Linked DNA regions of Tunturibacter psychrotolerans. The protein of the gene in region 1 binds, or shares a complex with, the protein of each later gene. Links are inferred from orthologs where the notes say so. Each region holds a gene or a part of one and is shown on either strand. Other genes may lie near its edges.

The links.
Region 2: the proteins of meaB (region 1) and RBB77_RS22795 are in contact, whole or in part, in a crystal structure (PDB 8DPB), measured with the Methylorubrum extorquens proteins. The link is inferred for Tunturibacter psychrotolerans from one-to-one orthologs. Residues at the interface, in SOR26638.1 of Methylorubrum extorquens: Arg20, Ala21, Ala24, Arg25, Thr28, Ser32, Arg33, Arg34, His37, Thr98, Gly99, Gly100, Ser101, Ile102, Leu103, Lys106, Thr107, Ala110, Ala113, Ile114, Asp115, Arg116, Ala118, Phe119, Ile120, Arg121, Pro122, Pro124; in SOR27001.1 of Methylorubrum extorquens: Glu577, Glu578, Asn579, Asp580, Gly581, Arg582, Arg583, Arg585, His596, Ala604, Ser605, Ala608, Asp609, Gly611, Phe612, Asp613, Val614, Asp615, Ile616, Gly617, Pro618, Leu619, Glu625, Arg628, Gln629, Val631, Glu632, Asn633, Asp634, Glu661.

Annotation. Positions count from the first base shown.
Region 1 is NZ_CP132942.1:4,718,213-4,725,322, reverse strand. The notes cover bases 879-3,844. They hold meaB (methylmalonyl Co-A mutase-associated GTPase MeaB), read left to right. Parts: upstream 879-1,743; coding sequence 1,744-2,946; downstream 2,947-3,844. Other genes in these bases: RBB77_RS19860 (GNAT family N-acetyltransferase), read left to right, coding at 3,611-3,844; tsaB (tRNA (adenosine(37)-N6)-threonylcarbamoyltransferase complex dimerization subunit type 1 TsaB), read left to right, coding at 2,943-3,614; RBB77_RS19875 (MFS transporter), read right to left, coding at 879-1,438. Outside these bases: more of RBB77_RS19875, read right to left, coding at 110-878; more of RBB77_RS19860, read left to right, coding at 3,845-4,108; RBB77_RS19855 (DUF465 domain-containing protein), read left to right, coding at 4,189-4,410; RBB77_RS19850 (phosphatidylserine decarboxylase), read left to right, coding at 4,508-5,158; pssA (CDP-diacylglycerol--serine O-phosphatidyltransferase), read left to right, coding at 5,158-6,006; RBB77_RS19840 (Asd/ArgC dimerization domain-containing protein), read left to right, coding at 6,077-7,110. UniProt on the Escherichia coli protein: Binds and hydrolyzes GTP. Likely functions as a G-protein chaperone that assists AdoCbl cofactor delivery to the methylmalonyl-CoA mutase (MCM) ScpA and reactivation of the enzyme during catalysis.
Region 2 is NZ_CP132942.1:5,428,113-5,433,637, forward strand. Bases 2,509-5,483 are described here. They hold RBB77_RS22795 (acyl-CoA mutase large subunit family protein), read left to right. Parts: upstream 2,509-3,172; coding sequence 3,173-4,795; downstream 4,796-5,483. Other genes in these bases: RBB77_RS22790 (hypothetical protein), read left to right, coding at 2,629-3,126; RBB77_RS22800 (hypothetical protein), read left to right, coding at 4,900-5,445. Also shown: RBB77_RS22770 (hypothetical protein), read left to right, coding at 1-288; glgC (glucose-1-phosphate adenylyltransferase), read right to left, coding at 378-1,694; RBB77_RS22780 (hypothetical protein), read right to left, coding at 1,861-2,181; RBB77_RS22785 (hypothetical protein), read right to left, coding at 2,346-2,498. UniProt on the Escherichia coli protein: Catalyzes the interconversion of succinyl-CoA and methylmalonyl-CoA. Could be part of a pathway that converts succinate to propionate.

The DNA of each region.
Region 1 (7,110 bases):
TGAAGGGTAACACGGCGATAAAGGCGCGTGTTTTGGGAGAGGCGACGGAGCCGGACGCGCGAATGGTCCAATTTGAGCAACATTCGTCAGGTCGTGGGTAAGGCGAGAGTTAGATGGTCTGCCGGGCGCCGAGACGGGGTATGAGTACTTGGAAGATGAGGAGAGCGGTCACGTAGGCGAGGCCCGCCATCGTGAAGATGAGCAAAGGGTGGAGGGAGAAGAAATGAGAGACGAGCCAGGTGAAGCACGCGCCTCCGAGGGCGCCCGCCGCGCCGCCGATACCTACAACGGTGCTGACGCTGGTGGATGGGAACATGTCGGTTGGCGTGGAGAAGAGGTTGGCGGACCAGCCCTGGTGAGCGGCGGTGGCGAGGCAAAAGAGGCCGATGGCCGGCCATGCATTATCGGGGAAGAGAGTGTGCATATGCGGAACCAGCATGATGGGAAGGACGCAGATTGCGCAGATAAGAAGAGCGAATTTGCGCCCGGAGTTGACGCTGTGGCCGTGTTTCATGCGGAAGCCGGAGAGCCAGCCGCCGGCGATGGAACCAACGCTCGCTGCAGCGTAGATGACAATCAGCGGATATTTGACATGACTTAGATTGAGGCCGTAGTTGTCGTTGAGAAACTTAGGGAGATAAAAGAGATAGAACCACCAGATAGGATCGGTGATGCCTTTAGCAATGCAGAAGGCCCAGAAGCCACGGTGGCGGAGAAGGATGGGATAGATCGAACCGCCCTGGGTGACGGGAGCAAGGTTGGCCTGGGTCTGGGTAGCGCCACGGCGGAGTTTGTTGTACGGGAAGATGACCCATAGGATCGCCCAAACGAGTCCCATAGAACCTGTGCAGATGAAGGCGGCGTGCCAGCCCCAACGGGCGGCGACGGCTGCGATGAGGACGGGCGCGATAAACGCGGAAGCGTTGGTGCCGGAGTTGAAGAGCCCGGTGGCGAGAGCGCGCTCTTCGGAGGGGAACCACTCGGTGGTGGCTTTGATGGCGGCGGGGAAGTTGCCGGACTCGCCGAGGCCGAGAAAGATGCGGGCAATGCAAAACCCTGCGACGCTGGTGACGACAGAGTGGCTGATCGAGGCGCAACCCCAGACCAGGATGGCGAGGGCGTAGCCGGTTTTGGTGCCAAGCTTGTCGATGATGCGGCCAGCGAAGAGGAAGCCGATGCCGTAGGCGATCTGGAAGCAGATGAGTACGCGGCCGAAGTTGAGGTTGTAGGCGGTCTGGTGGGCGGCGTCCACGCCCGGAATCCAGCCCATGAAATCGAGGTGGAGGAGCGGCTCGATGAGGGAGAAGACCGAGCGGTCCATGTAGTTGATGGTGGTGGCGAGGAACAGAAGACCGCAGACGACCCAGCGGATGTTTGATTTTTCCGGGGTGGTGGCGGAGAAGCCCGAGTCAGGCAGGCTGGCAGTATTGATCGACATTAGTTGCAACTCCAGCGTAAATGTTGGTCTGACGTGTGCCCCGGACTGGTCCTGCTGCGGCAGATTCGGTGCAAGGGGTGTTGAGGAAGAGGATAGTCCGTATTGGGCACTCGGTGTCAAGCGACATCCTAGCCAATTTCCCGATCATTCCCGGTTACAAATATCTTGCTAACTGCCGAAGCCATGATAATGGGTGAATTCAGAAGATCTGCGCTTGGCGCAGCCCGTGATAGGCGAGCCAAGAGCACGGTATCATCGCTGACGTGGATGAGGTTTTTAATACGGACGGGACAAGTGTCGTGAGTATGGTGTCGCGGCTGCGGTCGGGGGATGTGCGCGCTCTCGCTCGGGCGTTGTCGATCGTGGAGGGTGGCGGCGCGGCGGCGGCAGCGTTGATTGAGGCTTGCCGTGGGTTTGCGGGGAACTCGCTACGAGTGGGAGTGACGGGACCGCCGGGGGCAGGTAAGAGCACGCTGGTAGACCAGATGGTGAGATGGCTGAGGCAGCAGGGGCAGAGTGTTGGGGTGGTGGCGGTCGATCCCTCAAGCCCGTTTACGGGGGGCGCACTGCTGGGGGACAGGATTCGGATGCAGGGTTTTGCCGGGGATGATGGGGTGTTTATCCGCAGCATGGCTTCTCGGGGTGCGATGGGTGGTGTGACTCGCGCTACTGCGGATGTCTGCGTGGTGATGGAGGCGGCGGGGCGGGAGACGATTCTGATTGAGACGGTGGGGGTGGGCCAGGATGAAGTAGATGTGATCGGGCTTGCGGATGTGACTGTGCTGGTGTTGGTTCCCGGGATGGGCGATGAGGTGCAAAGTCTGAAGGCCGGGGTGATGGAGGTGGCGGATGTGTTCGTCGTCAATAAGAGCGATCGTGGGGGCGCCGAACTGGTGGAACAGGAGATTGTTGCTATGCAGGGTTTAGCGTTGGGCCCAGATGGTTGGGTGCCACCGGTTGTGCGGACCGTTGCGACGACAGGGGAAGGTGTGCAGGAGTTGATGGAGAAGGTGAAGCAACGCGCGCTGGAGAAAGTAGCGCGAAAGGTGAGGATTGACGGCGCTGCGGGGCTGAGTGCTGTGCGGCAGCGTGGACTGCGGCTGGATCATCTGGGTGTTGCGGTGAAGAGTATTGCGGGGGCGCGTGGATTTTATGAAGCGTTGGGGTTAGCGGTGAGTCACGAGGAGACTGTGGAGCATGAACAGGTAAAGACGGCGATGCTGCCGCTTGGCGAAAGCCGGATTGAGCTGCTGGAGGCGACGGAGGAAGACTCTACGATTGGAAGATTTCTAGCGAAGCGCGGTGAGGGGCTGCATCACGTTGCTGTGCATGTGGATGGGATTGACGCGATGTTTGAACGGCTGACCAAACAGGGAGTGAGGTTGGCAAGCGATGCGGTGAGGGTGGGGGCAGGCGGACACCGGTATTTCTTTGTGCATCCGGCGAGTACAGGAGGCGTGCTGTTGGAGATTGTGGGAGATGCTGAGCCGCATCAGGGTGCGGAATGATGCGGTTTTTAATGATTCATACGGCTGGTGCGGAGGGGAGCGTCGCGCTGGGAGACGCAGGCGCGGCACAGACGATTGTTGCGACTGAGATGTTGCCGGGGAGAACTTCGTCGGAGCGGCTGGTGCCGGCAGTGCGTCGTCTGATGCGGGCAAGTGGATGGAAGCTGAGTGAACTGACGGCCGTGGTGGTGGTGCATGGACCTGGATCTTTTACTGGTGTAAGAGTAGGCGTGAGCGCAGCCAAGGGGTTGAGTGAGGCGGGTGGTGTGCCGCTGATCGCGGTGTCGCGTCTGGCGTTGCTTGCCGGCTCCGTCGATGACGGCGGTGAGAAGGTGCACACGGTGCTCGATGCGGGGCGCGGTGAGTTTTATTACGGCGAATATGTCGGGCGAAGCTGCGTGCGGGAGGCCTTGATGTGCGCGCAGGATGTGATGGTTGCGGCATCGGGTGGGTTGGTGGTGGTGTGTGAGGCGAAGGTAGAAGAGAGTTTGGTGGAGTTGCGGTTGAGGCTAGTGGAGGAGCCATTGGCTGGGGATGCTTTGCCGTTTGCGGTGGAGCGGGTTGTATCGGGGGAGTTCGACGATGCGGCTACGCTGGATGCGAATTATCTGCGGCGGACGGATGCTGAGATTTTTGCAAAGCCTGCCGTGCCGAGATCGGCTCGATGAGTGTTGTTGATTATCGAGTCCGGGAGGGTGTCGCTGCGGATCTTGTGGGGGTGATGCGGCTCGAAGAGGAGACTGCGGAGGCTCCGCATTGGGCTGCGGCGGAGTATGCAGCAATTGTGGATTCGGGCGGACTTGCTGATGGTGCGGTGAGGAGGCGCCTCTTCGTTGCGGAGGACGAGGCGGGGTTGCTGGGGTTCGCCGTGGGGAAGGTTCTGGTTTCAGAGGTTGTGAATTTGGGGGAGCTTGAAAGCGTTGCGGTGGGCGTGTCGACGAGGCGAAGTGGGGTTGGCAGGATGCTTTGCGAAGCGGTCATTCGCTGGTGTGTGGAGCGGGGCGCGACGGAGATGGAACTCGAGGTTAGGTCTGGGAGTGCGGGGGCGATTGCGCTTTACAGAGGGTTGGGCTTCGTTGCCGTCGGTGAACGTGCTGGATACTATCGAGATCCCGACGACGACGCGTTGCTGATGCAGTTGAAGTTAGCGGAAGGTGCGTAATCCACATTGCCCGTGTTGATTGCGCTGTGATAGTTTGTCGGCCATCAGTGCGTTGTTGTCTGTGCTGGAGGTATTCTCACGTGCAAACTGGCAAGTTCACCGAGCTGCCCCACCCTGCGTCGTTTCCTTCCATTCAACAATTGATGCAAGAACATAGCCTGTATGATCGCAGGCTGGATACGTTGCGATCCAAGTTGTTTCTGACGGATTCCGAACAACTGGAAGAGGTACGTTTGAAGAAGTTGAAGCTCAGACTGAAGGATGAGATCGAGCGGCTTCGGCGGCTGGGAGTAGCATCCTAAGGTCCAAGAGACAAGGCTTCGAGGGCACGGTGGCGATCGGCTGGGGCGAAGTCGCGCCCAAGTCCGAGGTGTACGTGGCCTTATAATCGAGTCACTTATGGTGCGAGACGGTTTCTTCTATGCCTTAGGGCTTGGGTTGGTTGCGGCAGTGCTCTGGTATTTGAATATGCCGATTGCGCTGGTGGCGTTGCCGGTGGTGCTGGCGGCTTTCTTTTTGTGGTTTTTTCGTGATCCGAACAGGACGATTCCTCAGGCGCCGGGACAGATTGTGTCTCCCGGCGATGGCGTGGTTACGGAAGCTGAGTGGATCGAGACGATTAGTGGAAGCCGGTTACGGCTTAGCATCTTTCTGAATGTCTTTGACGTGCATGTGAACCGCTCGCCTGTGGGCGGTGTAGTGAAGGTGTGCGAGTTTCGCAAAGGCGAATTTATGAATGCGATGAAGCCGGAGTCGGTGCTCAATAACGAGCAGACTTTGATCACGATCGACGCCGGCGGTTACGAGGTCAGCTTTAAACAGATTGCGGGGCTACTGGCGCGACGCATCGTTTGCAATCTGAAGGTGGGTGACCGGGTGGAGCGCGGACAGAGAATCGGCCTCATCAAATTTGGGTCGAGGGTAGATGTTCTGATTCCTGCTGCTGCGAACCTGAAGGTGAAGACGGGGGCTCGCGTAAAGGGCGGATCGACTGTACTGGCTGTGCTTCCAGAGCAGGCGCTCAATGAAGCATCGGCAGTGGTGGCTTGATGGAGGATGCACAGATAGGCACTGACGGTAAGATGAGGCGTCAGCCCAGTCGCGGGATGTATGTGCTGCCGTCCCTGTTCACGGCGGGCAACATGGCTGCGGGATACTACGCGATTACACAGAGTATTCAAGGGTCGATGGCGGACCAGAGTTACTTTGACCGAGCTGCACTGGCCCTAGGAATTGCGGTGCTGTTTGATGGGCTGGACGGAATCATCGCAAGAATGACGAATACGACGAGTGACTTTGGTAGGGAACTCGATTCACTTGCGGACGTGATTACGTTTGGCGTTGCGCCGAGTTTACTGGCTTACATTTGGGGCTTCCGCATGTTGCCGTCGATGGCGCATCCGGAGGCGCGGCAGCAGATAGTCCATATCGGGGTGTTTGTCTGCTTTATTTTTTTGATCTGCGGCGCCAGCCGGTTGGCTCGATTTAATATCAGCATCAATCCGCAGCCGCGCAATCCGGGTCGTCCGGGCAAGAAGTATTTTGTAGGGATGCCGATACCGGCGGGTGCGGGCGTGATCAGTTCGGTGGTTCACTTTCAGCGTGGATCGCCAATCGACAACCCGTGGGTTTCAGTGGTGTGGCTTTGCCTGTTGTTGTTTACCAGCTTTCTAATGGTGAGCAACTGGCGCTTCTGGAGCGCGAAGGAGATTACGGTTGGAGCACGACACCCCTACAGGCTGTTTGCGGTTATAGCGGTAGTAGGTGCGTCGATTGTGCTGTATCACCAATACATGCTGATTATTATCGCGATGGCGTATCTGGTATCTGGCGTGGTGGCTCGGCTGGCGTATTCGTGGGGCAGAGAGCGACGGCATTCGAGTGCTGCGATTCGGTGATGCAGGGTGAACAGATAAAATAGTGGTCTGGCTCTTCAGATCCCTTATCTAGACGACTTTTCAGGTAAATATGACGGACACAATGTATCGAATCGGAATTGTTGGTGCGTCCTCGCTTGCCGGTAAAGAGCTGAGCGAAGAGTTGGGTGAGTCGTTGCTGGGAGCATCGGACTTTGTGCTGCTCGACGAAGAGGAGGCGGCGGGACAAGTGACTGCGGCTGGGGATGAGGTTGCGTTTATACAGCGGCTGGAAGCATCTTCTTTCGATCGGATGGACTTTGTTTTCTTTTCGGGCGATGCGGCTGTGACGAAGAAGCATTGGCAGGCCGCGCGGCGTGCCGGCGCAAGTATTGTCGACCTAACCTATGCATTGGAGGACGAAAAGGATGTTCTGGTACGGGCGCCATGGGTGACGGAGATTTTAGCGGACAAGAACCGACAAAGTGGACCGGAACCGGACCTAAAGACGCCTGCCGTTGTCGCGGCACATCCAGTCGCCGTAATGCTTGCCTTGGTTGCGGGAAGGGTGCAAGAGAGATTGCCTTTGACGAGTGTTGCTGCAACCGTCATGGAGCCAGCGTCGGAGTATGGTCGCGCTGCAATGGATGAATTGCATCAGCAGACGGTCACGTTGCTTTCGTTTCAGACGCTGCCGCGGGAACAGTATGATGCGCAAGTGGCTTTCAATCTACTGCCTTCGCTGGGCGATACCGCGAAGGTGAAGTTGCGTGCCACTGAAGAGCGTATCCGCAAACACTATGCGGGGTTGGCTGACTCTCGGCTGCCGACACTTGCGCTGCAGATTGTGCAGGCTCCTGTGTTTCATGGATATGTTGTTTCGATGCTGGTGGAACTCGCCGCAGACAGTACGCGGGAAGAGGTGGAGGCAGCGCTCGGCGGGGAGCATATCGACGTCGTCAGTGAGGAATCTGACCCGCCTAGCAACCTGAGTGCGGCCGGACAAGAGGACGTCATGGTACGAGTAAGTAAAGACGCCGGTGAGGGCGAGCAGGGAAGGCGGTTCTGGCTTTGGCTAGCCGCAGACAATCTGAAGCTAGCGGCGCTAAACGCGATTGCGTGCGGCACGGAGCTGCGACGGTTGCG
Region 2 (5,525 bases), 710 kb from region 1 along the record:
GTCGCGGTCAACTACCACGCCTATGGCGGCGTATCGCACGGGACGTTTGACGATGACCTGAGGCCGGGACAACCGGGTCAGCCTACGTTCTCTCAGATCACGGGGCTCTATACGAACCGGACCAAGCCGATTGCGGCGCTGGGCGGCAGCATCGATATCAACCGGTCGAAGAACTGGGCAATTCGACTTTCGCCGGACCTGATCCTGGAACACTTCGGGACTGAGACGCGCGAGTTCTTTGCGATCTCGGGGGGTGTGGTTTATCGGTTGGGGAAGCAGAAGAACTAACGTTTATCGTTGCGTCTGAAGAGAGAAGCGGGTCGCCTGATTGGCGGCCCGCTCTTCTTTTGTGAGTCGATGTTGTGGAGTTCCCTGCTCTACCAGGTGTTGCCTTGCTGCAGGAATTCGGGGGAGACGGGATTTTCGTAGACGGAGTAGTCGCGGGTGACGATGGTTAGGCCGCTTTGTGAGACGAAGTAGTTTTTCTTGTCTTCGTTGGGGTCGTAGCCGATGACGGTGCCGTCGGGAATGTGAACGTCGCGATCGATGATGGCGTGGCGGATGCGGCAGTGGCGACCGATGTTGACGTGGGCGAAGATGATGCTGGAGTCGACATCGGCGTACGAGTTGACGCGAACGTCCTGAGAGACGACGGAGTTGCGAACGACGGACCCGGAGACGATGGTGCCGTTGGAGACGATGGAGTTGATGGCCATGCCGGTGCGTCCGGGTTCGCCGAAGACGAACTTGGCAGGCGGGTACTGGTAGGGGCGCGAGCGCATGGGCCAGGACTTGTCGTAGAGGTTGAAGGTGGGGGTGACGCCGGCGACGTCCATGTTGGCCTCGTAGTAGGCCTCGAGGGTACCGACGTCGCGCCAATAGAGAGCCTTCTGCCTGTTCTCGTCGACGAAGTTGTAGGCGTGCATTTTGACGCGGCCGAGGATGTTGGGCAGGATGTCGTGGCCGAAGTCATGCTTGGAGTTGGGGTCTTCGGCGTCTTTGATGAGCTCGGGGAGGAGGACGTCGGTGTTGAAGATGTAGATGCCCATGGAGACGTCGACCATGTCAGGGTTGAAGGGGGAGCGGATTTTGGTCTCTTTGGGCTTTTCCTCGAAGCCGAGAACCTCTCCGTTGCTGGCGACTTCGACGACGCCGAAGGAGGGGACCTCGTGAGGGGCGATGGGGAGGGTGGCGAGGGTGACGTCGGCGCCGGAGTCGACGTGCTGCTGCATCATGAGGGCGTAGTTCATCTTGTAGATGTGGTCGCCGGAGAGGATGAGGACATATTTTGGCTGTTCGGAGCCGATGGAGTAGATGTTCTGGTAGACGGCGTCGGCGGTTCCCTGGTACCAGCTCTTGGAGACGCGCTGCATGGGCGGCAGGATCTCGATGAACTCGCCCAGTTCGTTGGCGACGACGGTACCCCAGCCTTCGCGGATGTGACGGTTGAGCGAGAGGGCCTTGTACTGGGTGAGGATGTAGACGTGGCGGAGGTCGGAGTTGATGCAGTTGGAGAGAGTGATGTCGATGATGCGGTACTGCCCGGCGAAGGGGACGGCCGGCTTTGCGCGATCGCGGGTGAGGGGAAAGAGCCGTTCGCCAGCGCCACCAGCGAGCAAAACACCAAGAGTATCTTTCATAGTCTTTCGAGCTCCGACTTCTGCGTTGAGCGGCTGATCTTCATAGCACGTCAGTCAGATGCACAAAGCGACTCGCGTGTTACAAGGAAACGCGAGTCTACCACGGTGAGATTGACTTTGGAATGTAGAGGGCAGAGCGGAGGGGACGAGGCCCGATTTATGTGGCCTGGACCTCGTCAAGTGAGAGGCTGCCTTCACTTCGGTGCTTAGACTACTTTGCTTAGACTTCGGTGCTGCCGGTTGAGTCGGTATTGTCGGTTGGTTCGTCTTCAGCGAGGCTGATGCGCAAGGACTTCAGAAAGTCTACGTCGTTTGAGGTGAATGGCCCCTCGATGCCTTCGTCTGCAGCATCGGTGACCTCATCGGCTTCTGCCTCAACCTCGTTGAGACCGATGGTGGCCTCAAGCATGAGGAGGACATCAAAACCCTGTTCGCGGATGTTTTTGACGACGCCTGCTATATCCTCTGACTCCGAAACGGACTCGTGGATTGCTTCGCCAAGTTTCTGTATCAGGTTTTTGACCTTCTGATTCAATGCCACCTCCAGGCTTCCCTATGGTTCGAACTACTCCACGCATCGGGTATTCCCAGCGAAGGTGACCGGCGGGAACGGCATTGCGGGTATGTCGGCGTCACTGGTTAAAGAATACGCCCATGGAAGCGGAGGCTGCAACGGGATTTCTTTGGTGAAAAAGGAGATGGAGTCTAAGTGGTTTCCACTACAGGGGGATGGTCATCCCAAAAATTGTCTGGTCGATGGGCGAGAAGCTCTACGGGCAGAATGTGGCGGCATCCGAAGACCAGAAAACCGGTGGTGGCGGCGCAGAGGTCGATGACTGTCCAAAGCGTGCTCTTCATCGATTTGCTCCCCCTTTTTTGTTCTGATTCCGTGGCGCGGAAAAACGATGCGTCGGGGAATGGAAATGAGGAAGAAAGTTGGCGCTGACGTCGCTTTGGTGGATGCAGGGGGAACGGCTACACTCTGGGTATGGATTCGGTTCGGTTTGGACGTGCGCTGGGGTTTGGAGCTCGTGCGGCGGCTAAGACGCTGGTGACCGCTGTGGATGCGGCGACGGCGCCGAACCCGTCTGGGGCACGCAAGGCTGCGGATGGACCCGGCACAGCGAGTATTGCTGCTGAGTCGACGGCGGCTCGGATGGGACAGAAGGCTGCGCAGACGACTCAGCAAGTGGTGCTGACGGGACAGGGGCTGAAGCGCGGCGGGAAGCGGTTTGGCGAGGCGGTGTGGGGACCGTTTGTGAAGCTGTCGGGGCAGCTGTGGCTGGAGCTGACCGGGGTTTTCTTTGGGATCTTCGCAGTGTCTGCGATGAGTAACGCGTGGAAGATGCGTGGACAGCTGCGGGAGACGGCGGGGAATCATGATGCTCATGTGCATCTGCTAGTGGCTGTGGCGATGGCGGTGGTGTTTGGGTATTTTTGCGTCAGCAGCTTCGTGAAGTCGAGTCGCAGAGGTAAGCGGAGCTAGTTGCCGGCGCGCCGGTGAGGTGGGCTGACGGGTACACTTGTTCGGCATGTCTGAAGACACTAAAAACAAATCGGGGAAACCTGAGACCAGTTCTGGAATTCCAGTGGAGCTCGTGTATCGGGCTGAGGATCTTGCGGGCTTCGACGGGGCCGCAACGGTAGGCGAGCCGGGGGAGTATCCGTTTACGAGGGGGATTCAGCCCACGATGTATCGCGGACGGCTGTGGACGATGCGCCAGTATGCGGGCATGGGCGACGCGGAGGAGTCGAATAAACGGTACAAGTTTTTGCTCGCGCACGGGACCAAGGGGCTGAGTGTGGCGTTCGATCTGCCGACACAGATTGGGTACGATTCGGACTCTCCGCTGGCGTTAGGTGAGGTGGGGAAGGTTGGGGTTGCAATTGATTCGATCGAAGATATGCAGCGGTTGTTCGATGGGATTGAGCTGGATACGATCTCGACCTCGATGACGATCAACGCTACGGCTTCGATTCTGCTGGCGCTGTATGTTGCGGTGGCGAAGCGGACGGGCGCGAATGTCGCGAAGCTGAGTGGGACGATTCAAAACGACATTTTGAAGGAGTACATTGCGCGCGGGACTTATATCTTTCCAGTGACGCATGCGATGCGGTTGGTGACAGATATCTTTGCGTGGGCGGCGAAGGAGGTGCCAGAGTGGAATACGATCTCGATCTCGGGTTACCACATGCGCGAGGCTGGATGCACGGCTGTGCAGGAGGTGGCGTTTACGCTTGCCGATGGGATGACGTATGTGCAGGCGGCGATTGATGCGGGGTTGGATGTGGATTCGTTTGCGCCGCGGCTGAGTTTTTTCTTCAACTCGCATAACAACCTGCTGGAAGAGGTGGCGAAGTTTCGCGCGGCGCGGAGGATGTGGGCGCGGATTATGCGGGAACACTTTGGCGCGAAGAAGGAGCGCAGTTGGATGCTGCGGTTTCATACGCAGACGGCGGGTTCGACACTGACGGCACAGCAGCCGGAGAACAATGTGGTGCGGACGACGCTGCAGGCTCTGGCTGCGGTGCTGGGAGGGACGCAGAGTCTGCATACGAACGGGTTCGATGAGGCACTGTCGCTCCCTACGGAAAATGCAGCGCGAATTGCATTGCGGACACAGCAGATTTTGGCGCATGAAAGTGGTGTGGCGCAGACGGTCGATCCGCTGGCGGGGTCATTTTATGTGGAGTCGCTGACCAATGAGATTGAGCGGCGAGCAGAGGAGTATCTGGCTACGATTGGCCGGTTCGATCTGGGCGGGAACTATGGGATGCTGCACGCGATTGAGCAGGGATATGTGCAGCGCGAGATACAGAATGCGGCGTATGGATATCAACGGGCGGTGGATGAGAAGGAGGCCGTCGTCGTCGGAGTGAACGAGTTTGCCAGTGAGCAGGAGGTTGCGGTGCCGATTCAGCGGATCGATGAGGCGCTCGAAGGACGGCAGGTGGAGAGGGTGCGGGCGATGCGTTTGCGGAGAGACAAAGGCGCACATGCGGAGGCGTTGCGGAGGGTGGAAGATGCTGCGCGGGATGGAGGCAATCTGATGCCGCAGATACTTCATGCAGTCGAGAGCTACGCGACGGTCGGTGAGACTGCGGATGTGATGCGGAAGGTGTTCGGGGAGTACCGGGAGACGGTCACGGTGTAGTGTGCACTGCGGCGGCGAAACATTTGTGATTTGTTGAACGTCTGATTGGTTGCGCGGACGGAGGCTGGTTCGCGATGACTTCCGTCTTGCATTTGGAGGATACGATGATCCGAATTCGATCGATTACAGGTTTCTGTCCTGTCGCGTTTCTGTCTTGTGTCTTGTTTGCGGGGTTTGCGTCAGGACAGCAGCCTCTAATTCCTCAAACGGCGCCGGTACCGCCGGTGTTGCTGATGAGCGCGAAGAAGATCTTTCTTTCAAACGCAGGTGCGGACAGCGGGCTATTCCCTCACCCGTTCAGCGGCGATCCGGATCGGGCTTTCAACCAGTTTTATGCTGATGTCTTGAGTTGGGGACGGTATCAGTTAGTGGCTACTCCGGCGGAGGCGGATCTTGTCTTTGAGTTGCAGCTTTCTGCTCCAAGTGGGCCTTCGAATGCGGATAAATCGAAGGGGGCCTCTGATCCGCTTCCGATGTTTCGATTGGTGATTTATGACAGGCCGACGCACTATGTTCTGTGGGCGCTGACAGAGTCGATTGCACCAGCGGAGAAGCAGAAGACGCACGACCACAACTTCGACGAAGCGCTAGCGACCATTGTGCTGGATGCGGGACGATTAACTAAGTCGCTGCCTAGCGGGATGCAGTAAGGGATAGGGCGGTAAACGCCTAGGCAAAGTTTCACGGGATCATATCGACTTCATTCGTCCGCAAGAAGCGGGGACCGAGG